One region of the Kitasatospora sp. NPDC101447 genome, then DNA from elsewhere that is predicted to be linked to it. Evidence: riboswitches for the same ligand, from Rfam matches in the RefSeq annotation. Region 1 holds a riboswitch; each other region holds the start of a gene.

Region 1 (7,360 bases):
CCCCCCCCCCCGCCCCCGCCCCCCCCCCCGCCCCCCCCCCCCCCCCCCCCGCCCGGGCGCGGCGCCCTCGCCGCCGGGGGGTGGGGCCTCGCACGTTCGGGGCCGGGCGCGGGGGGGGGGGGCGGGCGGCGGGGGGGGGGGGGTGGGCGGGGCCCCCCCCCCCCCGCCACCCGGCCCGGCGCCGCGTGCCCCGTGCCAGGCGCCCGGCCCGCAGCCCCACGGCTGCCGGCCGCGCGGCCGCCGACGGCCCCCGGGTCAGAGGAGCGGGGTGAGCCAGCGGCGGAGGAGCTCGGTGTAGTGGTCGGGGGCGCTGTTCCACAGGGTGCCGTGGTCGGCGCCGGGGAAGGCCTGGAGGTTGACCACGTCGGGGCGGGCGGCGGCGAGCCGCTCGGCGCTGTGGAACGGGGAGACCCGGTCGTCCGGACTGTGCAGGAGCAGCGTCGGGACGCGCAGGTCGGCGCCCTCGGCGATGCGGGAGAAGTCGGCGAGGTCGACCCCGGTGCGGCCCCGCGCGGCGAGGACACCGAGTTCGGCGGCGGCGCCGCGGAAGCCGAGCCGCTCGGCGTCGCGGCGGGCGGAGCCCGGCAGGTCGAGGACCGGCGAGTCGAGGATCAGGCCGCTGATGGCGTGGGCCCAGGTCGAGCGGGCCGCGGTCTGCAGGACCACCGTGGCGCCGACCGACCAGCCGTAGAGGATCACCCGGCTCGCGCCGTTGTCGAGCGCCAGCCGTACCGCCGCCTCGACGTCCCGCCACTCGGTCTCGCCAAAGTGGCTGTACCCGTCCGGGGAGGCCGGGGCTCCCTCGTCGCCGCGGTACGTGACGGCGAGGACGGGCAGGCCGAAGCGGTCGAGGACGGGCAGCACCGGGAGGGTCTGCTGGCGGTCGGCCTCCGGGCCGTGGACGAGGATCACCCAGGTGCCGCGCTTGCCGTCGAGGTGCCAGGCGGGGAGCGCGCCGAGTTCCCCGTCGGCGGAGGTGTCGGTGTAGGCGAGGCCGAGTGCCCGGGTGGGGTCGCCGAGGTGGACGCGGGGGGTGAAGCGGACCTCGGTGCCGGGGGTGAGCGTGCCCTGGTCGGCGCGGACCAGCCGACGGGTGACGCCCTGCTCGTCGCTGTGCAGGACGTCCTCGACGACGGCGTGGCCGTTGTCGCCCCACTCGACCGCCCAGCGGCCGGGGTGCAGGCTCTCCGGGCTGCGGGTGAAGGTGACCCGCCCGGCGCCGACGCTCCGGACCACGACCGGCCCGGACTCCCGCCCGGACTCCCGCCCGGCGGTCACCGGACGGACCATCCGCTCGGAAGCCCGACGGCCGATCACCAGGACGACGGCCCCGGTTCCGACGGCGGCGGCCGCCACGACGGCAGCGGTTCCCCAGCGCATATCGTTCCCCGCTCTGTTGGTCTCGGACCGGACGGTGTTCGTGCACCAGTCCACCGGCGCCCCGCCCGCGCGGCCACCGGGCTGACCCGTCCGGGGCACGGCCTCCGGATCCGCACCCGCCGTCGGAGGGCCGGCCGCCTCCCCTTGCTACGCGGTCGGCCCGGTGGTGCCCGTTGTTACGCGGTCGGCCCGGTGGTGCCCGTTGTCACGCGGTCGGCCCGGTCGTGCCCGCGGTGTCGAGGAGGTGCCAGAAGCGGGGGGTGAGGGAGCCGGCGGCCGGGGGCGGTGCGGTGCGGGTGGTGGCGCCCCAGTGGGTGGGGACGTGGTGCTCCTGGTGGAGGGCGGCGAGGGCGTCGGCGAGGGTGTCGGCGGGGGCGGGGACGATGCGGGCGAGGGCGCGGAGGTGGGGCTGCCAGCGGCCGGTGACGCACTGGCGGAGGAGGTGGTCGAGCGCCTCCCCGCGGCCGGTGGCCTCGACGAGTTCGGGCAGGCCGAGGCCGAGGACGTCGGCGAGGGCGCGGGTCTGTTCCTCGTCGCCCTCCCAGCGGTCGGTCAGTTCGGCCTGCCGGTAGGAGTCGAGGGTGGTGCCGGTGCGCTCGGCGACGGCCGCCTGGCCGAGCTCACGGGCGACGCGGTGGTCGCGCAACCGGACCGGACGGGTGTCCATCAGCTGGGCGGCGGGGCACCAGAGGGCGCGGGCGAGGGCGATGAACTCCGCTTCGCCGGGGCGCAGCTCGCCGTTCTCCCAGGCGAGGACGTGCGCGGGCAGCAGCCGTACGCCGTGCGCGGCCAGGCCCTCGGCGACCTGTTCGGGGGTGAGGCCGAGGGCGGCCCGGTGGGCGCGGGCGGCTGCGGGCGAGAACGGCACCGGGGGCGGGGCGGCGGGGGGCTTTCTGCGACGCATGCCACCGAACGCTAGGCGCGGACCACGGCGCGGCCCCAGCGACCGAACCCACGAAGCGGCCGGCCCGGGGGCGGTGCCGCGCTGGGCGATCCCACAGCTCATCGGCCGCCGTCCCGTGTGACCAACCCCTCCGTGACCTCGGTTGACTCCCGGTTCGGCCGCGTGATGGGATCCTGGGGCCAATCGGAGGCATGGAGAGGAAGCCGGTGCGAGTCCGGCGCGGTCCCGCCACTGTCACCGGGGAGCACGCTCGGAAATCTCGCCACGGCGGGCCGTCAGAAGCCGCTGGAAGGCACCGGGGGTGCGTCCGACCCGGAAGCCAGGAGACTCTCGCCCCCGCTACGTCGATCCAGGGCGCGGACCCTGAGTGAGGACACGCACGCGATGCAGGCTGCCCCGCCCGGCCGGACTCCGAACTGCCTTCCGCCGAGCCGTCTCCCGATGAGTCGCCTCTCGATGAGTCGCCTTCCGCTGGGCTCCCTCTCGTTGAGCTGTCCCTCCATGAGCCGCCTTCCGGCGTGCGGCCGGTGACCGTCCGTCCTGCGGCCGGCCGCCGCTGGGCCCGCGCCGCCGCGTTCGCGGTGGGCGCCGTCGTGGGCTACGCCGCCGACGCCCGCTTCGCCGACCCGCGCCGGGGCCACCCGGTGGCCGTCTTCGGCAGCGCCGCCACCCGCCTGGAGCGGCGGCTGTGGCGCGACGACCGGGCGGTCGGGGCCGGGTACACGGCGCTGTGCGTGGGTACGGTCGCGGCGGGCGCCCTCGCCCTGGACCGTACCGTCGGCCGGCGACCGCTGGGCCGGGCCGCACTGGCGGCGGCCGCGACCTGGACCGTGCTCGGCGGCACCTCGCTGACCCGGGAGGCCCGCGCCATCGGCCGCTCGCTGCAGCAGGGCGACCTGCGGGCCGCGCGGGAGCGGCTGCCGCACCTGTGCGGGCGGGACCCGAGCGCGCTGGACGAGCAGCAGATCGCCCGCGCGGTGGTCGAGTCGGTGGCCGAGAACACCGCCGACGCCGTGGTGAACGCCCTGGCCTGGGGCGCCCTGGCCGGCACGCCCGGGCTGCTGGCCTTCCGCGCGGTGAACACCCTCGACGCCATGGTGGGCCACCGCTCGCCGCGCCACGCCCGGTTCGGCTGGGCCTCGGCCCGGCTGGACGACGTGGCGGGCTGGCCCGGCGCCCGGCTGACGGCCCTGCTGACGGTGGCCGCCGCCCCGCAGCCGCGGACGGCCTGGCGGGTCTGGCGGCGCGACGGCTCCTCGCACCCGAGCCCGAACGCCGGTCAGGCGGAGTCGGCGTTCGCCGGCGCGGTGGGCGTGCGGCTGGGCGGGACGCTGCAGTACGGCGAGCGCGTCGAGCACCGGCCGGTGCTCGGCGGGGAGCTGCGGCCGGTCACGGTCGACGACATCGAACGGGCCTGCACGCTCTCCCGGCGGGTGGGCGCGCTGGCGCTGGGTACGACGGTCGCGGGGCACGTCCTGCTGCGCGCGCTCCGTGGGAAGAGGGGAAGGGCATGACGAACGCGCTGCTGGTCGCCGGGACGACCTCGGACGCGGGCAAGAGCGTGGTCACCGCCGGCATCTGCCGCTGGCTGGCCCGTCAGGGCGTGCGGGTCGCGCCGTTCAAGGCACAGAACATGTCGTTGAACTCCTTCGTCACCGCCGACGGCGCCGAGATCGGACGCGCCCAGGCGATGCAGGCGCAGGCCGCCCGGGTGGAGCCGGAGGCGGCGATGAACCCGGTGCTGCTGAAGCCCGGCGCGGACGGCCGCAGCCAGGTGGTGCTGCTGGGCAGGCCGGTCGCCGAGGTGGGCGCGCTGGACTACCGCGAGCGCAAGCCCGTCCTGCTGGAACGCGCCCTGGAGTGCCTGGCCGATCTGCGCAGCCGCTACGAGGTGGTCGTCTGCGAGGGCGCCGGATCGCCCGCCGAGATCAACCTGCGCGACCGCGACATCGCCAACATGGGCCTGGCCACGGCCGCCGGGCTGCCCGTGGTGGTGGTCGGGGACATCGACCGGGGCGGTGTGTTCGCGGCGATGTACGGCACGCTGGCGCTGCTGTCCGCGGAGGACCAGCGGCACGTGGCGGGCTGGTTCGTCAACAAGTTCCGCGGCGACGCGCGGCTGCTCGCGCCCGGCCTGGAGATGCTGCACGGGCTGACCGGCCGTCCGGTGCTGGGCACCCTGCCGATGCTGCCCGGGCTGTGGCTGGACGCCGAGGACTCGCTGGACCTGTCGACCGTGGTGGACCGGGTCGACGGGCGCGGCCCGCTCGGGGCGGACGTGCTGCGGGTGGCCGTGGTGCGCTTCCCCCGGCTGTCCAACTTCACCGACGTGGACGCGCTGGCGCAGGAGCCCGGCGTCCTGGTGCGCTGGGCCACCAGGCCGGAGGAGCTGGCCGACGCCGACCTGGTGGTGCTGCCCGGCACCCGGGCCACCGTGGCGGACCTCGCCTGGCTGCGCGAGCGCGGCCTGGAACCGGCGCTGAAGGCGCGCGCGGCGGCCGGGCTGCCGATCCTCGGGGTCTGCGGCGGCTACCAGATGCTGGCGCGCGGGATCGTCGACGAGGTGGAGTCCAAGGCGGGCGCCGTCGACGGGCTCGGCCTGCTGCCGACGCAGGTGCGGTTCGGCGTCGAGAAGGTGCTGGCGCGGCCGGTCGGCGAGGCGTACGGCCGGCGGGTCGTGGGCTACGAGATCCACCACGGGGTGGTGACCGTGGAGGGCGGCGACAGGTTCATCTCCGATGGCCGGGGGCAGAGCCTGGACGGCTGCCGGGCGGGCTCGGTCTGGGGCACGACCTGGCACGGCGTGCTGGAGAACGACGGCTTCCGCCGCGAACTCCTGCGCGAGGTCGCCGACCTGGCCGGGCGGGCGTTCGTGCCGGCCCCGGACACCTCGTTCGCCGAGGCGCGCGAGGCCCGGCTGGACCGGCTGGGCGACCTGATCGAGGAACACGCGGACACCGACGCGCTGTGGAAGCTGATCGAGGGCGGGGTGCCGGCGGCCGGATCGCTGCCGTTCCTGGCGCCCGGGGCACCTGGGAGTGACGCATGACTGACGTCCGCTATCCGTTCACCGCGATCGTCGGCATGGCCGACCTGCGGCTCGGGCTGCTGCTGAACGCGGTCTCCCCCGCTGTGGGCGGCGTGCTGGTGCGCGGCGAGAAGGGCACCGCGAAGTCGACCATGGTGCGCGCCCTGGCCGGCCTGCTGCCGTCCATCGCCACCGTGGAGGGCTGCCGCTTCGCCTGCGACCCGGCCGCGCCCGACCCGCAGTGCCCGGACGGGCCGCACTCCGCCGCCGTGAGCCACGAACGGCCGTCCCAGCTGGTCGAGTTGCCCGTCGGCGTGGCCGAGGACCGGATCGTCGGCTCGCTGGACCTGGAGCGCGCACTGGCCGAGGGCGTCAAGGCGTACGAGCCCGGACTGCTCGCCCGGGCGCACCGCGGCGTGCTGTACATCGACGAGGTGAACCTGCTCCAGGACCACGTGGTGGACCTGCTGCTGGACGCCGCCGCGATGGGCCGCTCGTACGTCGAGCGCGAGGGCGTGTCGGTGCGGCACGCGGCCCGCTTCCTGCTGGTCGGCACGATGAACCCGGAGGAGGGCGAGCTGCGGCCGCAGCTGCTCGACCGGTTCGGCCTGACCGTCGAGATCGCCGCCACCCGGGACCCGGCCGAGCGCGCCGAGGTGGTCCGGCGCCGGCTCGCGTACGACGCGGACCCGGCCGGCTTCGCCGCGCGGTTCGCCGAGGAGGAGCGGGCGCTCGCCGAACGCATCACCGCGGCCCGGGAGTTGCTCCCCAAGGTCGAGCTGACCGATGTGGCGCTGCGTCAGATCACCGCGGTGTGCGCCGCGTTCGAGGTGGACGGCCTGCGCGCCGACATCGTGATGGCCCGCACGGCCGTCGCGCTCGCCGCCTGGGACGGTCGCACCGAGGTGCTGGAGGAGGACGTCCGCCAGGCCGCCCGGCTGGCGCTGCCGCACCGGCGGCGCCGCAACCCCTTCGACGCTCCGGGGCTGGACGAGGAGCAGCTGGAGCGGACGCTGGAGGAGCACCCCCAGGGCGACGACGATCCGGAGCCCGAGGGCGACGGCCCGGGCCCGGAGGGCGGCCCCGAGGGCGGCCCCGACGGCGGCGGCCCGGACGGCGGCGGGGCGCCCGAGCCGTCCGCCGACGGCGCACCGGAGGCGCCCGCGGAGGGCGGACCGGACGGACCGGACGACGCGGAGCAGCAGCCGCAGCAGCCCGTCCCGACCCAGCACCCCTCCCCCGCACGGGAGTCGGCGCCGGTCGCGGCCGGGGACCCGTACCGGACCAAGCTGTTCACCGTCCGCGGCACCGGCCACGGCGCCCAGGGCCGCCGCTCCCCCGCCGAGACCAACGGCGGCCACACCATCCGCGCCCGCCGCCCGCAGGGCGCGCTCGGCCGGCTCCACCTGACCGCGACCCTGCAGGCCGCCGCGCCGCACCAGGTGGCGCGCGGGCGCAGCGGCCGGGCGCTGGTGCTGCAGAAGGACGACTTCCGCGAACAGGTGCGCCAGGGGCGGGAGTCCAACCTGGTGCTGTTCGTGGTCGACGCCTCCGGATCGATGGCCGCCCGGCAGCGGATGACCGCCGTCAAGGGCGCCGTGCTGTCCCTGCTGATGGACGCCTACCAGCGGCGCGACAAGATCGGCATGATCACCTTCCGCGGCACCGGCGCCGAGCTGGCGCTGCCGCCCACCTCCTCCGTGGAGGTCGGCGCGGCCCGGCTGGAGTCGCTGCCCACCGGCGGGCGGACCCCGCTGGCCGAGGGGCTGCTGCGGGCCCACGAGGTGCTGCGGGTCGAGCGGCTGCGCGACCCGAGCCGCCGCCCGCTGCTGGTCGTGGTGACCGACGGCCGGGCCACCGGCGGGCGCGACGCGCTCGCCCGCTCCCACCGCGCGGCCGCGCTGTTCGCGGCGCAGGGCACGGCGAGCGTGGTGCTGGACTGCGAGTCCGGCCCGGTCCGACTGGGCCTCGCCCGCACCCTGGCCGGGCAGCTCGGCGGCACCGCCGTCAGCCTGGACGAGCTGCGCGCCGAGGGCGTGGCCTCGCTC
Region 2 (7,360 bases), on a different contig from region 1:
AGTCCCGCGTGCTCGACACCGCGGGGCGGGTCGAGCGCTTCCGCCAGCGGTACGGCGACCGGCACTGACGGCGACCGGCACCCGCGACCGAAGGCAGTCGGCGCCCGCCACTGAGGGCGGTCGACACCGAGAACGCCGCAACGGCGCCTCCCCGGGTGGGGAGGCGCCGTTGCGGCATGCGAGCAAGGGGGCCGCAACCGGGGCGGCGCCGGGGATCAGCGCGGCGGCGGTACCGAGACCACCATGGTCAGCGCCAGCGTCCGCTCCCCCGCATTGCGGTAGACGTGCGGGTACGAGGCGTCGAAGGAGACCGTGCCGCCGACCGGCACCGGGTGCTCGCGCTCGTCGTGCACCAGGGTCAGCTCGCCCTCGTCGACCCGGACGATCTCCACCGTCCCGGCCGGGTGCGGCTCCGAGGAGTACTCCTCGCCCGGCTCCATCCGCCAGCTCCACAGCTCCAGCGGGCCGGGCGCCTCGATTCCGTGCAGCAGGGTGCCGGTACCACCTGACGGCCCGGCCCACAGCGGCACGGCCTGGTCGGCCGGCACGATCCGGACGTCCGGACCCTTCTCGTAGTCGAGCATCGTGGCGACCGAGACGCCCAGCGCGTCGCCGAGCCGGACGACGGTGGCCACGCTCGGGTTGGTACGGCCCTGCTCGATCTGGACGATCATGCCGCGGCTCACCCCGGAGCGGGCGGCGAGGGCGTCCAGGGTGTGACCGCGCTCGGTGCGCAGCCGCTTGAGGTTCCGGGCGAGAGCCCGGGAGACGAGGTCGGGGTCCGGCACGCGGTCAGTCCTCCGGTGTGTCCACTGGTCGAAACAGTACGAAATAGTGTTCGGCAAGTTCAGTTTGTTGCACTACGCTGCCAAACCTCGGCAACGAGTCCATCCGACTGTACTTCGGAGTGCATTGTGCTGTCCTTGAGTCCCTCCGTGCCCGGCGGGCCCACCGCCCCGGGCAGCCCCCTGCGGCCCGGGGCCCGCCCGTGACCGCCCTGCTCGCGCTCTCCGCCAGCCTGCTCTGGGGCGTCGCCGACTTCGGCGGCGGCGCACTCGCCCGGCGGCTGCCCGCGCTCGCCGTGGTGGTCGCCTCCCAGGCGGCGGCCGCCGCCGTACTGCTGGCCGCCGTCCTCGCCACCGGCGGCTGGGCCGACGCCTCCCCCGCCCTCTGGTACGCGGTCGCGGCCGGGGTGATCGGCCCGTTCGCGGTCCTCGCCTTCTACCGCGCGCTCGCCCTCGGCCCGATGGGCGTGGTCTCGCCGCTGACCACCGTCGCCGTCCTGGTGCCCGTCGGCGTCGGCCTCGCCCTCGGCGACCGCCCGGGCCCCGGTCGGATCGCCGGGATCGCCGTCGCGGTGGCCGGTGTGGTGCTCGCCTCCGGGCCCGAGCGCGGCGGCCGGGCCGCCGCCCGCAGCACCCTGCTGCTCACCCTGGGCGCCGCCCTCGGCTTCGGCACGGTGATGGCCCTGATCGCGCACGCCTCGGCCGGCGGCGGCCTGCTGCTGGTGCTGTGCGTCCAGCGGCTGTGCAACGTCGCCGTCGGCGGCACCGTCCTGGTGGCCGGCCTGCGCCGCTCCGGGGCTGCGGCCGGCCTGCTGCCGGGACTGCGGGCCCGGCTGCCGCTGCTCACCGCGGTCGGTCTCGCCGACGTCGTCGCCAACGCCGTCTTCGCGATGGCCTCGCACCGCGGCTCGGCCACGGTGGCCGCCGTCCTCTCCTCGCTCTACCCCGTGGTCACCGCGCTGATGGCACGCGGGGTGTTCAAGGAGCGGCTGCGCCCGGTCCAGGTGGTCGGCGCCGGGCTCGCCGTCGCGGGAACGCTGCTGCTCGCGGCCGCATGAGAGGCGCTCGTGGGGCTGCCCCATGAGCCGCGCTCATGGGGCGGCCGCATGAGCCGGGCTCATGCCCCGACGCCATGAGCCGACCTCATGCCCCCGACGCCATGAGCCGACCTCATGGGACCCCATGAGTCACGCTCATGCCCGACGTCATGAGCCGCGCTCATGCCCCCGGGCTCGGACCCGTCACGAGCCCTCGGGCGCCCAGCGCTTCTCCACCCGGGCGAGCTTCCAGTACCCGATCGCCAGCGCCCAGACCACCACGAACAGCCCGGCGATCGCGTAGCCGACGTTGTCCAGCGAGATGTCCGCGATCCAGCCGCTCACCGGGTCGGTGAGGTCGAACTTCTCGTGCAGCACCCCGACCAGCTCGATGGTGCCGATGATGAAGGCCACCGCGATCGACAGCCCGGTGATGGTCAGGTTGTAGTACACCTTGCGCACCGGGTTGGCGAAGGCCCACTGGTACGCGAAGTTCATGAACGTCCCGTCCAGGGTGTCGAACAGGCTCATCCCGGCTGCGAACAGCAGCGGCAGGCAGACGATCGCGTACCAGGGCAGTCCGGCGGCCGCACCCGAGCCGGCCATCACCATCAGGGTGACCTCGGTCGCGGTGTCGAAGCCCAGGCCCAGCACCATGCCGACCGGGAACATCTGCCCCGGCCGGGTGATCGACCGGGTGGCCCGGTTCAGCACCCGGGCCATGAAGCCGCGCGAGTCGAGGTGCGCCTCCAGCTCCGCCTCGTCGTACTGCCCGGCGCGCATCGCCCGGAACACCTTGAGGATCCCGAGCAGCGCCGCCAGGTTGAGCGCCCCGATCAGGTACAGGAACGCGCCGGAGGCCGTCGTCCCGACCACCCCGAGCCACTTGTGGGTGGTCGACTCGTCGTCCATCAGCGTGTTCGCCAGCTGCGCGCCGCCCGCCACCAGGGCGGCCATGATGACCACCATCGAGGAGTGCCCGAGGGCGAACCAGAAGCCCACCGAGACCGGCCGCTTGCCGTCCGCCATCAGCTTGCGGGTGGTGTTGTCGATCACCGCGATGTGGTCGGCGTCGAAGGCGTGCCGCATCCCGAGGGTGTACGCGGTGATACCCAGGCCCACCCCGAAGACCTGGGTACCGACCGCGTACCGCTCGGGTGCCACCAGAAAGATGAGCGTCCCGAAGGCCACCACGTGCATGGCCAGGATCACGCCCATCAGCCCGGCCGTGCGGACGGTGTCCTCGCGCCGCCACCGGAAGGTGGGCAGCACGGAGGGAGCCGCTGCGGCCTCCGCGGCGGCGGTTTCGGGCAGGGTCATCTGCGGATCACGCTCCAGCACCTCGTGGAATCACTTCGTGAGATGCCGCGGCCGGTCTCCTGGCTTACGGGACACGCCCGTACCCGCCTTCCCGGGTGCGCGAGGCGCCCAGTGACGTCGTGGGTACGGACGGCGCTCCCCCGCGGACGGGGGAACGGCCCGATCACAGTGGCGAGGGCCGCTCCGGACTCCGGACCCCTGAGGGTCCGTCACCGGTCTTCCCGAGCACCACGGCGGGCTACACGGTAGGGGCCCGGCCCCGACCCATGCAAGGCTGCGCACCTGCGCAGGTGTCCAGGATCACAGCCGCCCGCCTGCAAGAATGTCCGCATGCATCTCGTACCGGCCGACCGCGCGGGCCACCGCACCATCGACGGACACCGGGTCTGCGAGGCCATCGCCGCGATCGGTGACGCCGCGCACGTCCGGTCCTGGGCCGAGCGGTTCTCGCTGCTCGCCGACCCCGGACGGCTCGCCCTGCTGCTCGCCCTCCACCGGGCGGGCCCGCTCGCCGTCACCGACCTCGCGGTCGCCACCGGCATGCGCGACCCCGCCGTCTCCCAGGCCCTGCGGCTGCTCCGCACGGCCGGCGTGGTCACCGGCGACAAGGACGGACGAGTCGTGCGCTACCGGCTCGTCGACCAGGACATGCGCCCCCTCCTCGACGAGTGCGTCGCCGCCGAGCACCACGAGCCCACCGCCGCGGCCGGCTGACCGACACTCGGGAAACGCGGCCGCACCGGCACCCCGGATGAGTACGATCATGGTGTGCCGTCCCACCCCCACGCCTGGCCCGCCGACCGCTGGAACACCCGACCGGTCAAGGCCCGCGTGCTGGCGGTCGCCCGCACCCTCACCTCCGCCACCCGGGTCCTGGACGTCCTCACCCTGCTGCACCCGGACGGCGTCGAGCGGTACTTCACCGTCAACCCCGGCTCCGCCTTCGCCGATCGCGCCCTGGACGAATACCTGCACGGCCTGCCCGGCTTCACCCTGCTGGACTGGGAGGACGCCGTCCGGCACCGGTTCGACCTGGCCGTCTCCTGCGCCGTGCACTCCTCCATGCACCGCCTGGACGCCCGGCTCGTCGTGCTCCCGCACGGCGCCGGCTACAACCGCCTGGTCACCGAGTCCACCGGCGACACGGTCAGCGCCGCCGGCCTCTCCCGCAAGGAACTCACCCACCGCGGGCGGGTGTTCGTGGACGTCCTCGGCCTCTCCCACCCGGAGCAGCTGGACCGCCTGCGGGTCTCCTGCCCCGAGGCACTGGACGTCGCCCGGGTGGTCGGCGACCCGTGCCTCGACCGGATGCTGCGCAGCCTGCGCTCCCGCGACGCCTACCGCGCCGCGCTCGGCGCCGTCGACGGCCGGCGGCTCGTCGTCGTCAACTCCACGTGGAGCGAGCACTCGTTATTCGGCCGCCGCCCCGACCTGCCCCAACGCCTGGTCCGCCGGCTGCCCGCCGACGAGTACACCGTCGCCGTCGTCCTGCACCCCAACATCTGGAGCCGCCACGACCCCGAGGCCCTGCTCGACGCCGCCCGCCGGATGGGCCTGCGCCTGATCCCGCCGCACCAGGGCTGGCAGGCCGCCCTGGTCGCCGCCGACTGCCTGATCGGCGACCACGGCTCGGTCTCCGTCTACGGCGCCGCCCTGGAGCGGCCCACCGTGCTGGTCGCCACCGGCGCCGCCGAACTCGACCCGCGCTCCCCCGGCTACGCCTTCGGTCAGGCCGCGCCCCTGCTCGACCCCGACGGCGACCTCGCCGCCCAGCTCGAACTGGCCCTGGCCAAGCGGGACCCGGCCGCCCTGCGCCCGCTCACCGACCGCTCGCTGAGCCGCCGCGGCCGCTCCGCCGAGGTGCTGCGCCCGCTGCTCTACTCCTTCCTGGAACAGCTGGACGAACCGGGGGACGAACCGCTCCTGCCGCCCTACCCCGGGCCCGTCCCGCGTCCCGGCACCACCGACGCGCCCACCGCGTACGACGTCGAGGGCGAGAGCGAGGGCACCGAGGTCGGACTGCGGCGCTACCCCTTCGACCCGGCCGACCACACCCCGCGCGGCTTCCACGCACTCACCGACGAGCACCCCGGCGACGCACTGCGCTACACCGCCGAGGTGCTGGCCCGCACCGAGGTCCGCGCCGAGCGCCCCGCCACCCGCTGGCTCGCCGACACCGTCGCCGAACTCCCCGGCCTCGCCGTCGCGGTGGCCGCCCTCGGACCGGCCCGCCACCTGCTCCGGCTGCGCACCGGGCTGCTCCTCGAAGCCCGCGCCGAACCGGACTGGGGCAGCCCCGAGCCCCGCCTCGACCCGCTGCTGCTCGGCTCCGCCGTGGCCTGCTGGCTCGCCGACGGCGGCGACCCGGCCGGCCTCCCCGAGCACGGGCTCACCGTCCGCACCGGCGAACACCGCACCCGGGTCTGGTTCACCACCGAGCCGCCCCGCCCCTCCCCCTCCTAGCCGTCCCGACCGCTCCGGCCCCGGGCACCGAGTCCCGACCGCCCCTGCCCTAGCCCTCCCGGCCGTCCCTGCCCTAGCCCTCCCCGCCGTCCCGTGCCCGCAGCTCCCGCAGCCGCTCACGGCTGCGCTCCGCCAGCTCCTCGTCGCCCAGCTCCGCCGCGAGGCCGACGAGCAGGGTGTGCGCCTGCGCCTCCTTGGCGTACTGCTTGCGCTGCTCGGCCTGCCGGGCGCAGTCACCGGCGTGAACGGCGGCGAGACGCAGTTGCCCGAGCGCGCGGTGGGCCCGGGCCCGGACCAGTGGCAGCTTCATCAGCATGTCGCGGTCGTCGGTGTCCGCGGCCCGTGCGACGGCGCCGTCCAGCACGGTCAGCGCCTCCTCCGCCCGGCCGTCGGCGATCAGCGCCTGCGCCAGGTTGTAGCTCTGGACGATCTCACCGTGGTCGTCGCCCCGGTTCTCCGCCAGGGCCAGCGTGAACCGCTCCACCGCGTCGCCGGGCCGGCCGTCGGCCAGGCAGAGCAGGCCGTCCGTCTCGTGCAGCACCCCCACCACGCGGCGGTCCGCCACCAGCGGCAGCTGCTCCGCGGCGAGCGCCAACTGCTCGGCCGCGAGCGGGTACTCCTTGCGCTCGAAGTGGGCGCGGGCGAGCTGGTTGCGCATCCGGACCACGGCGGCCGGCTGGTTGTCCCACTGAGCTGACTCGACGCCGAGCCGGTGGGTCGCGATCCAGTCCTCGTACAGCTTGCGGCCGTGGTACAGCGGCCAGAGCGACTCGCAGAGCCGCCACACCTCGCCGTGCCACTGCTGCTCGGCCGCCTCCTCCACCACCGCACGCAGGTTGGCCCGCTCGGCGTGCAGCCACTCCAGGGCGGCGGAGCCGGAGGCGAAACCGGGCAGCTCCTCGCCGCCGGCCTCCTGCAGCCGCAGCCGCTCCCCCATCGCCCGGTCGGCCAGCGCGGCCCGGCCCCGGTAGTAGGCCACCACCCGGGCGAGGAGTTCCTGCCGGCCGGGCAGGTCGCGGGCGCGGCGGTAGGCGTGCAGCCGCACCACGTCGTGGGCGCGGTAGCGGGTCCCGGGGCCGTCGTCGACCACCTCGTCGACCAGGTGGACGGCGCGCAGCTCGTCCAGCGCCGCGCCGGCCTGCTCGACACCCGCGGCGCACGCCGACTCGGCCGACACGAAGGGGCCCGGGTGCACGCCGATCAGGCGGTAGAGCGCCCGGCCCTTCGGCGACAGCCGCTCGTGGACCAGGTCGTACGTCGGGCCGAGGGCGTTCTCCTCGTCGTCCAGCAAGGCCGATCCGCCTTCCCGGTCGTGCAGTTCGGCCACCACCCGGCCGACCGGCAGGTTGTCCCGGTCCAGCAGCTGGCTGCCGACCGCGTTCAGCGCCAGCGGCAGCCCGCCGCACAGCTCGACCAGCGCCGCCAACTCCCCGTCCGTGCCCCGCCCGGCGCCCAGCCAGGCCCGCACCAGGTCGGTGCCGGCGCTCGTACCGAGCGGCCCGAGCTGCCGCACCTCGGCGCCGTCCGTCCGCAGCGCGGGCAGCCGTCGCCGGCTCGCGACCACCACCAGCCCGCTCGACGGGAGCAGGGCGCGCACCTCGGCGGCGTGCTCGACGTTGTCCAGGAAGAACAGGCAACGCCGCTCGGCGGTGACGGTGCGGAACATCGTGAAGCGCTCCGCCTCCACCGCCGGGGGCTCCGACCCGAGGGCGCGCAGGAAGCCGGCCAGCAGCGACGGGAGGTCCACCCCGCCCC
Region 3 (7,360 bases), on a different contig from region 1:
TCGATCTGCCTGCCGGTCGCCTACTACATGTTCCAGAGCGGCGGCACGATGATCGCCGTCGGTGCCCTGGTCGGCCTGCTCGGGCTGGTGGGCATCGGCTCGCTGCTGAACCCGAAGTCGACGGCGGCCCTGTACGCCCCGTCCGAGGACTGAGCGCACAGGGCCGCCGGAGGGCCGGACGGCCGCGCAGCCGGAGCTGAGCGGCCGTCAGTCCTACTCCTCCACCAGCAGCTTCTCCCGCAGCTGGGCCAACGTCCGGGCGAGCAGCCGGGACACGTGCATCTGGGAGATCCCCACCTCGGCGGCGATCTGCGACTGGGTCATGTTCCGGAAGAACCGCAGCACCAGGATCTTCTGCTCCCGGGGCGGCAGTTGGGCCAGCAGCGGCTTGAGCGACTCGCGGTACTCGACGCCCTCCAGCGCCTCGTCGGTCGCGCCCAGGGTGTCCGCGACGGCCGGCGACTCGTCGTCGCTGTCCGGCACGTCCAGGGACAGCGTGGAGTACGCGTTGGCGGACTCCAGGCCCTCCAGGACGTCCTCCTCGGAGATCCCCAGGTGCTCGGCCAGCTCGTGCACCGTGGGGGAGCGGCCGTGCCGCTGGGAGAGCTCGCTGGTCGCCGTGGTGAGCGACAGCCGCAGCTCCTGCAGACGGCGCGGGACGCGCACCGCCCAGCCCTTGTCGCGGAAGTGCCGCTTGATCTCCCCGACGATGGTCGGCGTCGCGTAGGTGGAGAACTCGACCCCGCGCTCGTGGTCGAAGCGGTCCACCGACTTGATCAGGCCGATGGTGGCGACCTGGGTGAGGTCGTCCAGCGGCTCGCCCCGGTTGCGGAAGCGCCGGGCCAGGTGCTCGACCAGCGGGATGTGCATCCGCACCAGCTGGTTGCGCAGCTCGACCCGCTCCGGCGAGCCCTCGGGCAGCGCCGACAGGCGGACGAACAGGGCGCGGGCGGCCTCCCGGTCCGGGGCGCCGGAGCGGTGCGCGCCCTGCGCGGGCACGGCGCCGTGCAGCTCAGCCTCGGCCGTCTCGTCCGCCCGGTCCGCCGGCTCCGGCGGGGGGACGGAGTCGGGCGTCGGCTCAGACGTCGGCTCGGTCGGGTGGCTCATCCGGTGGGCGTCCTTCGGGTGCGCTTCGTCGTTGGCGGCGAGGCCGGGAACGCTCGCCTGGGTCGGTACGGCAGGTCCCGCCGTCGCGAGGCCGGTACGGTCCAGATCACTCACGGCCATTCCCCCGTTCCGTTCCGGGAGCACCGGGGCCGCGGCCCCGGAATCGTCTCGTTGGTCGTACCGCCCGGAGGCGGTACCGGGAGCCGTCCGCCCGGCCCCGGGAGGGGGTGCGGCGGACGGCCCTTGCGCGGGTGCTGCTCGGTCTGTGCGGTGCGGTCCGGCGCCCGGCTAGTGGGCCGTGGACCCGCCGCGCTTCTTGTGCAGGCTGATCGACACGGTGTTGTCCTCGCCGACCGAGGAGTCGACCTCGCCGGCCAGCGCGGAGAGCACCGTCCAGGCGAAGGTGTCCCGCTCGGGGGCCTTGCCGTCGGTGGTCGGGGCGGCGACGGTCACCTTCAGCGAGTCGCCGACCAGGCGGAACTCGCAGGAAAGGACGGAGCCCGGCACCGCCTGCTGCAGCAGGATGGCGCAGGCCTCGTCGACCGCGATCCGCAGGTCCTCGATCTCGTCGAGGGTGAAATCCAGCCGGGCCGCCAGCCCGGCCGTCGCTGTTCGCAGCACGGAGAGGTAGGCCCCCGCCGCGGGGAGCCGGACCTCCACGAAATCCTGAACACCGAGATCGCCGTCGATCTGGGACACCCTTGCCTCCTGGGTGACGCGCTGTGCTTGCTTGGTACCCCGCTTGTTACCCCTGCTTGCCGCCTCTCAAAGGAGGCACCGGGGTTGCGGGTCCGCCATCACTCTGCCTGCCCTGTTGCACCCCGGTTCGGGGTTACTCATGGTAAGGCATTGCGACGCAGGGTGGCAGACCCTTTCCCGGACTCCGTCGGTCCGCTCAGCGGCGGCCGGCGGCGGCGAGTGCCTCGTCGGTGAGCCGGTACACGGTCCACTCGTCCATCGGCACCGCACCGATCGACTTGTAGAAGTCGATCGACGGCTGGTTCCAGTCCAGCACCGACCACTCCACCCGGGAGTAGCCGCGCTCCACGGCGATCCGGGCGAGCTCCAGCAGCAGGGCCTTGCCGTGGCCGCCGCCGCGCGCCTCCGGGCGGACGTACAGGTCCTCCAGGTAGATCCCGTGGGTGCCGCGCCAGGTCGAGAAGTTGCGGAACCAGAGGGCGAAGCCCACCGGCTCCCCGGTGGTCCCGTCCTCGGCGATCAGGCCGAACACGGCCGGATCGGCGCCGAACAGGGCCTCGCGCAGCTGCTCCTCGGTGGCCACGGCCTCGTGCGGGGCCTTCTCGTACTCCGCGAGCTCACGGATCATGGCGTGGATGACGGGAACGTCGGTGGCGACTGCGGTGCGGATCATGCCAGCGAGCCTACTGCTCGGGCCCCGTCTCGTCCCAGGCCTGGACGGAGGTCTGATCGACGATCCTTCCGTCCCGCAGGTCGGCCATCGAGGCCATCAGCACCCGGACGCCGTCCGGGTAGCGGCAGGACTCCAGGAAGGCGACGTGGTCGTCCTGGACCACCACCTGCTCCAGCTTGTGGGTCATCTCGCGGCCGTAGATGTCGCTCAGCATGGCGCCGATCTCCTCCAGCCCGTGCATCACCAGGGGGTGGCTGGGCTGGGTCTTCCGGTCGACCACGCGCAGTTCGGCGTCCTCCGCGTAGAGCGCCAGGAGGGCGTCGGCGTCGCAGCGTTCGATGCCCTCGCGCAGGGCGCGGGTGTCGAAGGCCGCGGGGGCCGCCATGGTGGTCATGATTCGCTCCTCCGGTCGGGGTCCGTCGGCTCGTACCTAGAGCCTACGCCCGGCACCACCGACCGGAGGGGCCGGAGACCGGGCCGCTCAGCGGGCCGGCACGGTGCGCAGGTACTCGGCCAGGGTGCCGATCGCGGCCGGGTTGCGCGGGCTCTCCACGAGGTCGACGTAGTCCAGCACGAAGATCCGGTCGTTCCTGATCGCGGAGACGCCGGCCAGCGGCGGGAACGACTTGAGGAACTTCCGCTTCTCCTCGGCGCCCGGGGTCGCGTAGTCGTTGATCACGATCACCTCGGGGTCGCGCTGCACCACGCTCTCCCAGCCGGCGGTGACCCAGGTGTCGGCGAGGTCGCCCATGATGTTGGTGCCGCCGGCCTTGGCGATGATCTCGTCGGCGGCGGCGAACTTCCCGGCGGTGTACGGCTTGTCCTGCCCGCTGTCGTACAGGAAGACGGACGGGCGGCGCTCGGGCTGCGGGACGGCGGCGATCCGGGCCCTGGAGTCGGCGATCAGCCGGTCGGCGCGGTCCTTGACGTCGAAGATCTCGCCGAGGTTGGCCAGGTCCGTGTAGAGCGCGTCCAGCGGGTCCATCACGCCGCGTTCGGTGCCCCTGCCGCTGCGGCAGGACTCGCTGAGCACGTACGAGTCGATGCCGAGGGCCTTGAACGCCTGCGGGGTGACGCCGCTGCCCTCGTCGAAGCCGTAGTGCCAGCCGGCCAGCACCAGGTCGGCCCTGGCGTCCAGGGCGATCTCCTTGGTGAGCACCTTCTTGGAGAGCCAGGCGGTCTGCTGGTAGCCGTCCTTCCACGGCACCTTGTCGACCCGGCCCTTGTCGTCGGGCATGACGTAGCCGGCCATCCGGTCGGCCAGGCCGAGGGAGAGCATCAGCTCGGTGATGTTGACGTCGTTGGTGACCACCCGGGCCGGCTTCTGCGGGAAGGTCAGCTCCTCGCCGCAGTTCTGCACGGTCACCGGGTAGTGGGCGGAGCCGGTCGAGGCCTGCCGGGGGGCGATCTCCGCGCCGCAGGCGGTAAGTCCGAGGACGAGCAGGGTGGCGGCGGCAACGGCCTTGGTGCGCACGGTGGTTCCTTCGGTGGTTCAGGCGTCGGGGGTACGGGCGTCGGCGGTCCGGGCCCCGGGCGTCCGGGTGTCGGGGGAGCGGTCGAGGCGGTCGAACAGCAGCTGGAGGGCGCCGGTCTCCGGGTGCCGGACCGGCGTGGCCCGGACACCGAACACCTCGGCCAGCAGGGCGGGTCGGAGCACCTCGGCGGGCGGTCCGGAGGCCACGATCCGGCCGGCCCGCAGGACGTACAGCAGGTCGCAGTGGCTCGCCGCCAGGTTGAGGTCGTGCAGCGCGACGAGCACCGTCGGGCCGGCCTCGCGGGCCAGCGCCAGGACCTCCAACTGGTGGGCGACGTCGAGGTGGTTGGTGGGTTCGTCGAGCACCAGCAGGCGCGGCTCCTGGACCAGCGCGCGGGCGAACAGCACCCGCTGCTTCTCGCCCCCGGACAGGCTCAGGAAGCCCCGTCCGGCGAGGTGCCCGGCCCGGACCTTCGCCAGGGCGCCGGCGCAGCGCTCCCGGTCCGCGTCGGTCGGGGCGCCGAGGCCGCGCCGGTGCGGCAGCCGGCCCATGGCGACCACCTCGGCCACCGTGAAGTCGAACTCGGCGGAGTGCTCCTGGGTCAGCGCGGCCACCCGCCTGGCCGTCTCCCGCGCGGAGAGCGCGTGCAGGTCGTCGCCGTCGAGCCGGACGGCCCCGCCGGTGGGCTTCAGCACCCGGTAGACGCAGCGCAGCAGGGTCGACTTGCCGCTGCCGTTCGGTCCGACCAGGCCGACCACCTGCCCGGCGGCGGCCGCCAGGCTCACCTCGTGGACGATCCGGGTGCCGGCCGACTCCACCGAGACGGTGTCGACGTCGAGGTCCTGGGCCTTCGCCCGGTCGGGCCGGGCGGTCGAGCCGGCCGGGGCGGCCGGGCCGGTCGTACGGATGGCATCGGTCGTACCGATCGCGTCGGTCACCGTCGGCCTCCGAAGGCGTGGCCGCGCCGACGCATCATCAGCAGGAAGGCGGGCACGCCGAGCACGGCGGTGAACACCCCGACGGGCAGTTCGGCGGGTGCCAGCAGGGTGCGGGAGGCGATGTCCACCCAGACCAGCAGCAGCGCCCCGGCGAGCGGGGCGACCAGCAGCACCCGGCGATGCCCGGCGCCGACCAGCATCCGGGCCACGTGCGGCACCAGCAGCCCGACGAAGCCGATCGCACCGCTGACCGCGACCACCGTGCCGGTGACGGCGGCGGTCACCACGAACAGTTCACGGCGCATCCGGTCCGGGTCCACACCGAGCGAGGCGGAGGTCTCGTCGCCCATGGCGAGCGCGTCCAGCCGTCCGGCGGCGCAGCCGAGGTGGGCGAGCCCGGCCAGGACGGTGCAGGCGGCGATCGGCACCGAGCCCCAGGTGGCGCCGCCGAGGCTGCCGAGCAGCCACATCATGGCGCTCCGGGCGGCGTCGCCGCGGTCGGCGGCGAAGACCATCAGGGTGGTGGCGGCGGCGAAGCCGTAGGAGAGGGCGGTGCCGGTGAGCACCAGCCGCATTGGCGTGAGCCCGTACGCGGTGCGGGCTGCGAGGTAGACCAGCGTCATCGCGAGCAGTGCGGAGCCGAAGGCGGAGGCGGAGATCGCCCACACCCCGAGCGAGGCGAAGGCGCCGAACAGCAGGACGGCGTTGGCGCCGACGGCCGCGCCGGAGGAGATGCCGAGGACGAAGGGGTCGGCGAGGGCGTTGCGCACCAGCGCCTGGACGGCGACCCCGGTGGCGGCCAGCCCGGCGCCGACCACGGCGGCCAGGACGGTGCGCGGCAGCCGGATCTCCCAGACGATGGCGTACGCGGCCGCCTCGTCGGCCTCCAGCCGACCGCCCGTCAGTCCGGCGCCCAGCAGCCGCAGTACGTGCGGGAGCCCGATCCCGGAGGAGCCCAGCGCGACCCCGCAGACCAGTGACAGCAGCAGGGCGGCGCCGAGGCCGACGGTGAGCGGGAGCACGGGTGTCCGGTGGACGGACGGGCCGCCGGCTACGCGGGTCACGGCTACGCGGGTCACGGATGCGCGGGTCATGGGTGCGCGGGTCACGGATGCGCCTTGCCTCGGGCCGCGGGTGCGCCGGGGCGGGCGCCGGCCGGGGGCGTGCCCGGGCGCCGTCCCCCTCGCAGTCCACGGCGAGTTCTCGGGAGTCCAACGGCCGAGGGCGATCGGGCTGGCGCGGCCGCACCGCGGGTGCGGGCCGTGCTCACCGTTGCGGGTCAGCGCCGGATTCTCACCGGACTTCCCCCTCGGACGCCCTGGCAGCATAACAGGCACTCAGGGTAGGCAACCCTTACCGAGGTCGGGTCGGGTGTGAACGCACGACCGCCCCCGTCCGGCGGTGCGGACGGGGGCGGTCGGGTGGCGACGCGTCAGGCTCAGGCCTGCTTGGTCTCCCAGAAGATCTTGTCGACCTCGGCGATCAGGTCCAGCAGGGCCTGACCGGTGGCCGGGTCGGTGGACGCCTTGGTGGCCGAGGCGGCCTTCAGGGTGTCGTTGATCAGCTGGTGCAGCTGCGGGTACTTCTCGAAGTGCGGGGCCTTGAAGTAGTCGCTCCACAGCACCGAGATGTGGTGCTTGACGGCCTCGGCGCGCTGCTCCTTGATGATGACGGCGCGGGCACGGAAGTGCGGGTCCTCGTTGGCCTGGTACTTCTCCTGGGTGGCCTTGACCGACTCGGCCTCGATCCGGGCCTGCGCCGGGTCGTACACGCCACAGGGCAGGTCACAGTGGGCGTGAGCGGTGGCACGCGGTGCAAACAGACGAGAGAACATGGGAGTCCTTCCTTAGATCGTCTTCCCGCGCCCGAGATTACCCTTCCGCCCTCGTGGTTTCGCGATCGGGCGGTGGGCCTAGGGCAAAAGGCGGACCCGGAACCGGGGTAATCCGGACACCGAACAGGTGACGGTCCGTACGGCAGACTGGGGGCGGGCGTGCGGGAGGAGGAGTCGTGGCACGGAGCGCGGAACCGGAGGGCCGGACCGGGGGCGGCGTGTTGCCGTTCGGGGTCGTCGACGTGGCGGGCCCGTCGATGGTCCCGACCCTGCGCGAGGGCGACCGGCTGCTGGTCCGCTACGGCGCGCCGATCCGGCCGGGCGCGGTGGTGCTCTTCCGCCACCCCTTCCAGCAGGACCTGCTGGTGGTGAAGCGGGCTGCCGGGCGCCGGCCCGGCGGGTGGTGGCTGCTCTCCGACAACCGTCCGGTGGACAGCGACAGCCGCAGCTACGGCGCGGTCCCGGACGAGCTGGTGCTCGGCCGGGTGCTGCTGCGGCTGAGCCCGCGCCCGTCCTGGCTGGCGCCGGGCCGCCGGCTGGAGCGGCTGCTGCTCGCCCCGCGGCTGGCCCGGGTGCCGGGTCTGGCCCGCCGCCTCGGCGCCTGGGTGGAGGACGTCTAGCGCCTACTGCCCGC
Region 4 (7,360 bases), on a different contig from region 1:
CACGCCGACCGCGGCACCGGCCAGGGCGGCCACGGCCACCGCGACCGCCGAGGCCAACCCCGACGGCATCGAGCTGGCCCCGTACACCATCCCGCAGGTCCCCACGATCGGCTGGGACCCGGGCACCAGCCCGCGCCGCCGCTGGATCGCCCGCGGCCTGCTCGGCGCCGTCCTGGCCGTCCAGGCCGCGCTCTCGCTGCGCCTGCTCGCCGCCGCGCACCCCGACGAGGCCGCCGCGATGGTCGCCGGCCGCCAGCAGCTCGCCCATCTGATGCACGGCACCCCGGTCACCACCGACCTGGTCGACCGGATCAACGGCTCGCCCTGGCTCTACCCGCCGCTGGCGGGCGCGGCCGCCGACGCCAACGGCATCTGGGGCACCCGGCTGCTCAGCCTCGGCTTCGCGCTGGCCACCACCGTGCTGCTGTACTCGCTGACCCGGCGGCTGTTCAACGAGCGGGTCGCGATCTGCGCGATAGCCGTCTACGCCGTCCTGCAGTCCACCGTCGTGGTCGGCTTCTACGCCGCCCCCGAGTCCCTCGCCGTGCTGCTGGTCGCCCTCGCGGCCTGGGCCACGGTGTTCACCTCACGGCGACATCCGGCGCTGGTCCTGACCGCCGCCCCGGCCGCCGCGCTCGCCTGCGCCGTCGCGTACTCCGCGGCCTTCGCCGTGCCCGCCCTGGTCGGCCTCGCGCTGGCCACCGCCCGTCCGCACCGCCGCCTCGGCCCGGCCGCCCTGCGCGCCCTGCTGCTGGCCGCCGGCACCGTCGTCCTGCTGCTGCCGTACGGCACGCTGGGCGAGCTCGCCGGGTGGTCGCCCTCGCACGGCAACGCCCCCGGCTCGGCCGGCGCCGTCCTGTTCTCCACCGTCCAGTGGAGCGGCCTGTTCACCGTCCTCGCGGTGGCCGGCACGATCGCGTACGCGCGCCGCGAGCAGATGAACGAGCACGACGCGCCCGAGAAGGAGGCCGTTCCCACCTCGCGCGGCCACCGCGCCCTGCTCGGCACCGTGCTGACCGCCACCGCCCTGCTCGTCCCGGCCGCGCACGTGTGGACCGGCACCTCCGGGGCACTGTTCCGCCACCTCGCCTACGGCATGCTGCTGGCCGCCCCGCTCGCCGGGGTCGGCCTGACCCGGCTGGTGGGCGCCCACTTCCGCCACCCCCAGCTCGGCATCCTGGTCTGGGTCGCGCTGCTCGCCCTCGGCCTGGAGCAGTCCGCCCTGCGGTACCAGAACGGACCCGACTCCGGCCGCCTGCTGGCCGTCCTGCGGTCCCACGCGGTGCCCCAGGGGCGCTACCTCACCGAGGTCGACGGACTCGCCGAGTACTACCTCGGCGCGGTCAGCAAGCCCGAGCAGTGGGTCTCCGCGCGCACCGGCACGGAGTACCGCGACGCGGCCGGCGTGCAGCACCACGGGGACGACGGGAGCGTCGCCGCGATCCGCGACGGCTGGTTCACGATGGTCGTCCTCGACAGCACCGCGCCGCGCGCCACCGACCGCGCCCTGAGCGCCGCGCTGGCGGCCGGCGGGCAGTACCGACTGGTGGCGCAATTCACTTCGCCGACCGGCGATTCGAGCACGTACAAGGTCTATCTCAAGCACTGACCGGCCGACGGGCCCGCCCACGCGGGCGACACGACAGGCACAACATATGGTGCCGCCGCAGAGCAGCGGCACTACATGTATGCTCGCTTCTGCTGTCGATGCAGGGGAACCCGGTGCGAATCCGGGACTGCCCCGCAGCGGTGTGCGGGCGGCTGGAGCAGCTGTCCCCGCGAGTCCGAGTACCTGCCGGCGGCGTGCGCCACGGCCCTCCCGCAGAGGCCGCGCCAGCACCAAGCACCACCCCTCCGGGCCTCGCGGGCGGGCCGGGGAGACACCGTCGCGCGACGCCGTTTGCGTTCGTGCCGTGCTCCCCTGCCCCGACCGGCCCGAGGCTCCGATCACCGCCGCCGATCGCCGCCAGGAGAGAGCGCCTTGACCACCGCTGCCTCAGCCACCCTGCCCGCCCAGGGCTCCGGTACCGCCTTCATCGACCCGAAGGTCTCCGACCCCGGCGGCGCCCTGCTGCGGCTGCTCACCGACCGCAGTGTCGACCTCCCCGAGGTCGACCCCGGCCATGTCGCCGCCGCTGCGCTGCGCGGCCGCCACGCCGGCTCGGACTTCGCCGAGCTGCGCGGGCTGGCCGTGGACGCCGCCGCGTCGATGATCGCCGAGGACCCGCAGTACTCGAAGCTCGCCGCCCGCCTGCTCGCGCTGGAGATCGTCGACGAGGCGAACAGCCAGGGCTCCACGTCCTTCTCCGCCTCGATCGCCGTCGGCCACGCCGAGGGCCTGATCGGCGACACCACCGCGGACTTCGTCGCCAAGCACGCCGCCGCGCTGAACGCCCTGATCGACGCCGCGGGCGACGACCGCTTCGAGTACTTCGGCCTGCGCACCGTGCAGTCCCGCTACCTGCTGCGCCACCCGATCACCCGCAAGGTGGTCGAGACCCCGCAGCACTTCCTGCTCCGCGTCGCCTGTGGCCTGGCGGTCGGCGACAACGAGCAGTCGGTGCGCGAGGTGGCCGAGCTGTACGGCCTGATGAGCCGCCTGGAGTACCTCACCTCCTCGCCGACGCTCTTCAACTCCGGCACCCGCCACCCGCAGATGTCGAGCTGCTACCTGCTCGACTCCCCGCTGGACAACCTGGACTCGATCTACAACCGCTACGCGCAGATCGCCCGCCTGTCCAAGCACGCCGGCGGCATCGGCCTGTCCTACTCGCGCATCCGCTCGCGCGGCAGCCTGATCCGCGGCACCAACGGCAAGTCCAACGGCATCGTGCCGTTCCTGCGCACCCTCGACTCCTCGGTCGCCGCCGTCAACCAGGGCGGCCGCCGCAAGGGCGCCGCGTGCGTCTACCTGGAGACCTGGCACGCCGACATCGAGGAGTTCCTGGAGCTCCGCGACAACACCGGCGAGGAAGCCCGCCGCACCCACAACCTCAACCTGGCGCACTGGATCCCGGACGAGTTCATGCGCCGGGTCAACGCCAACGCGGACTGGTCGCTGTTCTCCCCGGCCGACGTGCCCGAGCTGGTCGACCTGTGGGGCGAGGAGTTCGACGAGGCCTACCGCAAGGCCGAGCAGGCCGGCAAGGCCGTCCGCACCATCCCGGCGCAGACCCTCTACGCCCGCATGATGCGCACCCTGGCGCAGACCGGCAACGGCTGGATGACCTTCAAGGACGCCTCCAACCGCGCCGCCAACCAGACCGCGCTGCCGGGCCGCACGGTGCACTCCTCCAACCTGTGCACCGAGATCCTGGAGGTCACGGACGACTCCGAGACCGCCGTCTGCAACCTGGGTTCGGTCAACCTCGGTGCGCACGTCGCCGTCGGCGCCTCCGCGGACGACCTGCTCGGCGCGATGGACTGGGAGCGCCTCGACGCCACCGTCCGCACCGCCGTCACCTTCCTCGACCGCGTGGTGGACATCAACTTCTACCCGACCACCGAGGCCGGGACGTCCAACTCCCGCTGGCGCCCGGTCGGCCTCGGCGTGATGGGCCTCCAGGACGTCTTCTTCAAGCTGCGGATCGACTTCGACTCCGCGCAGGCCGCGCGGCTGTCCACGCTCATCGCCGAGCGCATCATGCTCACCGCGTACGAGCGCTCCGCCGACCTGGCCGAGCAGCTGGGCCGCCACGAGGCGTACGGCGAGACCCGCGCCGCCCGCGGCGAGCTGCACATCGACCACTTCCCGACGGCCGCCCCGCAGTGGGCCGACCGCTGGACGGCGCTGCGCGCCCGGATCGCCGAGACCGGCCTGCGCAACTCGCTGCTGCTGGCCATCGCGCCGACCGCGACCATCGCGTCCATCGCCGGCGTGTACGAGTGCATCGAGCCGCAGGTGTCCAACCTGTTCAAGCGCGAGACGCTCAGCGGCGAGTTCCTCCAGGTCAACCCGTACCTGGTGCGCGAGCTCAAGGAGCTCGGCGTCTGGGACCAGCAGACCCGCGACTCGCTGCGCGACGCCAACGGCTCCGTCCAGGAGCTGAACTGGCTGCCGGCCGAGGTCCGTTCGCTCTACCGGACGGCCTGGGAGCTGCCGCAGCGCGCGCTGATCGACCTGGCCGCGGCCCGCATGCCGTACCTGGACCAGAGCCAGTCGCTGAACCTGTTCATGGCGGCGCCGACCATCGGCAAGCTGAGCTCGATGTACGCCTACGCGTGGAAGGTGGGTCTGAAGACCACCTACTACCTGCGCTCGCGTCCCGCGACCCGCATCGCCCAGGCCGCCTCCGGTGCCGCCCGCAGCGCCGTGCCGGTCCCCGCCCCCACCATGACCCAGGCCGAGCAGGACGCCATCGCCTGCTCCCTGGAGAACCCCGAGTCCTGCGAGGCCTGCCAGTGAGCACCCCCGACGACCGCAAGATGCTGCTCGACCCCGGCTTCGAGCTGACCCTGCGCCCGATGCGCTACCCGTCGTTCTACGACCGGTACCGGGACGCGATCAAGAACACCTGGACCGTGGAGGAGGTGGACCTGCACTCCGACGTCGCCGACCTCGCCAAGCTGAGCGACGGCGAGCGGCACATGATCGGCCGGCTGGTCGCCTTCTTCGCGACCGGTGACTCGATCGTCGCGAACAACGTGGTGCTGAGCCTCTACAAGCACATCAACTCCCCGGAGGCGCGCCTGTACCTGTCGCGCCAGCTGTTCGAGGAGGCCGTGCACGTCCAGTTCTACCTGACGCTGCTGGACACCTACCTTCCGGACCCGGAGGACCGCAACGCGGCCTTCGCCGCGGTGGAGAACATCCCCTCCATCCACCAGAAGGCGCAGTTCTGCTTCAAGTACATGAACGCGGTCGACCACATCGACTCGCTGCAGACGAAGGAGGACAGGCGGGCGTTCCTGCTCAACCTGATCTGCTTCGCGGCGTGCGTCGAGGGCCTGTTCTTCTACGGCGCGTTCGCGTACGTGTACTGGTTCCGGTCGCGCGGCCTGCTGCACGGCCTGGCCACGGGTACCAACTGGGTGTTCCGCGACGAGTCCATGCACATGGACTTCGCGTTCTCGGTGGTGGACACCGTCCGCGAGGAGGAGCCCGACCTCTTCGACGACGAGATGGCCAAGCAGGTCACGGAGATGCTGGAGGAGGCCGTCGAGGCCGAGCTCCAGTTCGCCCAGGACCTGTGCGGCGAGGGCCTGCCGGGCATGAACACCGCCTCGATGCGGGAGTACCTGCAGGCGGTGGCCGACCAGCGCCTGGCGCGTCTGGGTCTGCCGATCCGGTACGGGTCGACCAACCCGTTCGGCTTCATGGAGCTGCAGAACGTCCAGGAGCTGACCAACTTCTTCGAGCGGCGCGTGTCGGCGTACCAGGTCGCGGTCGAGGGTTCGGTCTCCTTCGACGACGACTTCTAAGTCGACAACAACGTTCAGCGAACAGCGGAGCTGCCGTCACGGCAGCTCCGCTGTCGGTTCTCGGTGTTCGGGGGATAGCCAGGAATGTCCAAGCTCCAACAGCGTGTGATCAACGGCCCGTTCGGGCCGATCCAGGTCAGTCATGACCGCTGGCCGTCCGTCGTGGCCCGGGTGCAGGGGGTGGGGATGCCCACCGTCACGGTGGTGCCCGACCGCGAGCACGGCGCCATGAACGTCAACGGCCAGAACGTGCCGATCAGGCGGAAGTCGCGCACCCGCACGGCCGTGGTGGGCGAGCGCACCTACGAGCTGCGGGCCACCAGCCTCCGCCGGGCGGAGCTGCGCCGCAACGGGGTGCGCATAGCGGATGCCCGCGGCTCGTACCGGGCGTATGCGCCAGGAAGCACGATTCCCGGCCTGAGCGCCCGGATCACCTGGTCCCAGGGCATCGACCCCACGGATGTGGCGGTCGCCCAGTCCATGGTCCTCGCATTCGGCGCCGGTGGTCCAGGAGCGGTCCTGAGGACCATGTTCTTCTGGGTCGACAACTTCAGCTGAGAGCAGGATGCTGCCCCGCACGGCCACAGCCGTGCGGGGCAGCACTGTTGATTCAGTCGGTCGGAAACTCGCCGGACTTGACCCCGGCGAGAAAGGAAGACCAGGCATCGGCCGGGAAGGGCAAAGCCGGCCCCTCCGGGTCCTTGGAGTCGCGAACCGCCATCCCGCCCGACGTCACGAATCGGGTCTCCACGCACTCGTTCACCGCGCTGTAGCTGCTTCTCTGCCAATCAACTTCGCTGGCTGCGCCGGGAGCAAGCTCGGCCACCTCGACGCAATCACCGCCCTGCCCGCTGTAACCGGACTTGCGCCACACGACGTCTCCAAGCTCCGATGCCAGCACGTCGCCTCCCTCTCCGGTCCCGCCGGGTACGGTTCCCGCCACACCCGAGCAATCACATCGAGACCCGTCTACCCGCCCGGGAACTCCTCAGCCTTCACCCCTGACAGGAAGGACGACCAAGCATCAGCCCGGAAGAGCAGTGTCGGCCCATCAGGGTCCTTCGAGTCCCGCACTGGAACAACTCCGGTCACACCAACCGCGATCTCCACACAGTTGCTCTGCGCGCCTGAGAACGATGACTTTCGCCAGCTGAGATCAGCAGCGGCCGCCCCCTCGGGGATGCTACTCATCGCTGTTCTTTCCTTTCGCGATGCGCTCGATGAGCGCGACTGATTCCTTTCGAGGCAGAGACTCGGCCAGCGCCCGCCGGAACAGGTTGGAGTACTTGAAGACCTCTCCCGGCTCCTCGATATAGAGCGTGCTGAGGAGGCTGTCCACGTATACGACGTCCGTCTCAGTGCTCTCGGGGAAGCTCAGGATGACGAGCGGCCCGAACAGTGCGGCGTGGACATCCGAGTCCTCCGGCAGCACCTGGATGTTGATGTTGGGCTGGTCCGCCATGAGGACGAGGTAGTCGAGTTGCTCGCGCATCACCGCGCGCCCACCGATCTGGTGCTTCAGCACAGATTCCGACAGCACGACCCAGAGCCGGAGCGGAGACTCGCGCTTCAGCACCGAGCGCCGTTCCAGCCGCACCTTGGTCAGCTGCTCGACCTGTTCAACGGTGGCGTCCTCTATCTGCGCCCGCACGACCGCCCGCGTGTAGTCCTCGGTCTGCAGGAGTCCTGGGACAAGGAAGGTCTCCACGCTGTAGGCGTCCGAGGCATCAGCCTCCAATGAGATGTAGTCCGCATAGAGAGGCGACAGCGCATCCGAATACCGGTCCCACCAGCCACGCAGGCGCCCATCCCGCGCCAGATCCTCCAACCGGCTACGCGTCGCCTGGTCCGTCACGCCGTAGAGGTCGAGTAGCAGCCGGAGATCCACGAGCCTGATACCGGACTGCGCAGCCTCGATCCGGCTGATCTTGCTCTCCGC

The links. Region 1 has a riboswitch for cobalamin ahead of ACIRST_RS23540 (cobalamin biosynthesis protein). Riboswitches for the same ligand answer to the same signal wherever they lie in the genome.
Region 2: another riboswitch for cobalamin. It lies ahead of ACIRST_RS06195 (HoxN/HupN/NixA family nickel/cobalt transporter); the one in region 1 lies ahead of ACIRST_RS23540 (cobalamin biosynthesis protein).
Region 3: another riboswitch for cobalamin. It lies ahead of ACIRST_RS08095 (FecCD family ABC transporter permease); the one in region 1 lies ahead of ACIRST_RS23540 (cobalamin biosynthesis protein).
Region 4: another riboswitch for cobalamin. It lies ahead of ACIRST_RS07950 (ribonucleoside-diphosphate reductase subunit alpha); the one in region 1 lies ahead of ACIRST_RS23540 (cobalamin biosynthesis protein).

Annotation. Positions count from the first base shown of each region.
Region 1 covers NZ_JBIWNL010000016.1:145,532-152,891, reverse strand. Annotated here, with positions in the region: gene ACIRST_RS23550 (prolyl oligopeptidase family serine peptidase) at 256-1,380, opposite strand; gene ACIRST_RS23545 (helix-turn-helix domain-containing protein) at 1,586-2,284, opposite strand; cobalamin riboswitch at 2,480-2,614, shown strand; gene ACIRST_RS23540 (cobalamin biosynthesis protein) at 2,812-3,798, shown strand; gene ACIRST_RS23535 (cobyric acid synthase) at 3,795-5,333, shown strand; gene ACIRST_RS23530 (putative cobaltochelatase) at 5,330-7,360, shown strand, end outside.
Region 2 covers NZ_JBIWNL010000003.1:270,976-278,335, forward strand. Annotated here, with positions in the region: gene ACIRST_RS06180 (type B 50S ribosomal protein L31) at 1-68, shown strand, start outside; gene ACIRST_RS06185 (XRE family transcriptional regulator) at 216-788, opposite strand; gene ACIRST_RS06190 (DMT family transporter) at 989-1,843, shown strand; gene ACIRST_RS06195 (HoxN/HupN/NixA family nickel/cobalt transporter) at 2,027-3,142, opposite strand; cobalamin riboswitch at 3,174-3,390, opposite strand; gene ACIRST_RS06200 (metalloregulator ArsR/SmtB family transcription factor) at 3,473-3,856, shown strand; gene ACIRST_RS06205 (hypothetical protein) at 3,911-5,605, shown strand; gene ACIRST_RS06210 (AAA family ATPase) at 5,679-7,360, opposite strand, start outside.
Region 3 covers NZ_JBIWNL010000004.1:223,187-230,546, forward strand. Annotated here, with positions in the region: gene ACIRST_RS08060 (hypothetical protein) at 1-153, shown strand, start outside; gene ACIRST_RS08065 (SigB/SigF/SigG family RNA polymerase sigma factor) at 214-1,221, opposite strand; gene ACIRST_RS08070 (anti-sigma regulatory factor) at 1,396-1,806, opposite strand; gene ACIRST_RS08075 (GNAT family N-acetyltransferase) at 2,003-2,479, opposite strand; gene ACIRST_RS08080 (nuclear transport factor 2 family protein) at 2,490-2,873, opposite strand; gene ACIRST_RS08085 (ABC transporter substrate-binding protein) at 2,961-3,953, opposite strand; gene ACIRST_RS08090 (ABC transporter ATP-binding protein) at 3,972-4,772, opposite strand; gene ACIRST_RS08095 (FecCD family ABC transporter permease) at 4,889-5,986, opposite strand; cobalamin riboswitch at 6,123-6,248, opposite strand; gene sodN (superoxide dismutase, Ni) at 6,331-6,726, opposite strand; gene sodX (nickel-type superoxide dismutase maturation protease) at 6,984-7,346, shown strand; gene ACIRST_RS08110 (CGNR zinc finger domain-containing protein) at 7,350-7,360, opposite strand, start outside.
Region 4 covers NZ_JBIWNL010000004.1:189,455-196,814, reverse strand. Annotated here, with positions in the region: gene ACIRST_RS07955 (glycosyltransferase family 39 protein) at 1-1,609, shown strand, start outside; cobalamin riboswitch at 1,672-1,815, shown strand; gene ACIRST_RS07950 (ribonucleoside-diphosphate reductase subunit alpha) at 2,006-4,405, shown strand; gene ACIRST_RS07945 (ribonucleotide-diphosphate reductase subunit beta) at 4,426-5,421, shown strand; gene ACIRST_RS07940 (hypothetical protein) at 5,506-5,979, shown strand; gene ACIRST_RS07935 (DUF397 domain-containing protein) at 6,032-6,322, opposite strand; gene ACIRST_RS07930 (DUF397 domain-containing protein) at 6,391-6,612, opposite strand; gene ACIRST_RS07925 (helix-turn-helix domain-containing protein) at 6,605-7,360, opposite strand, start outside.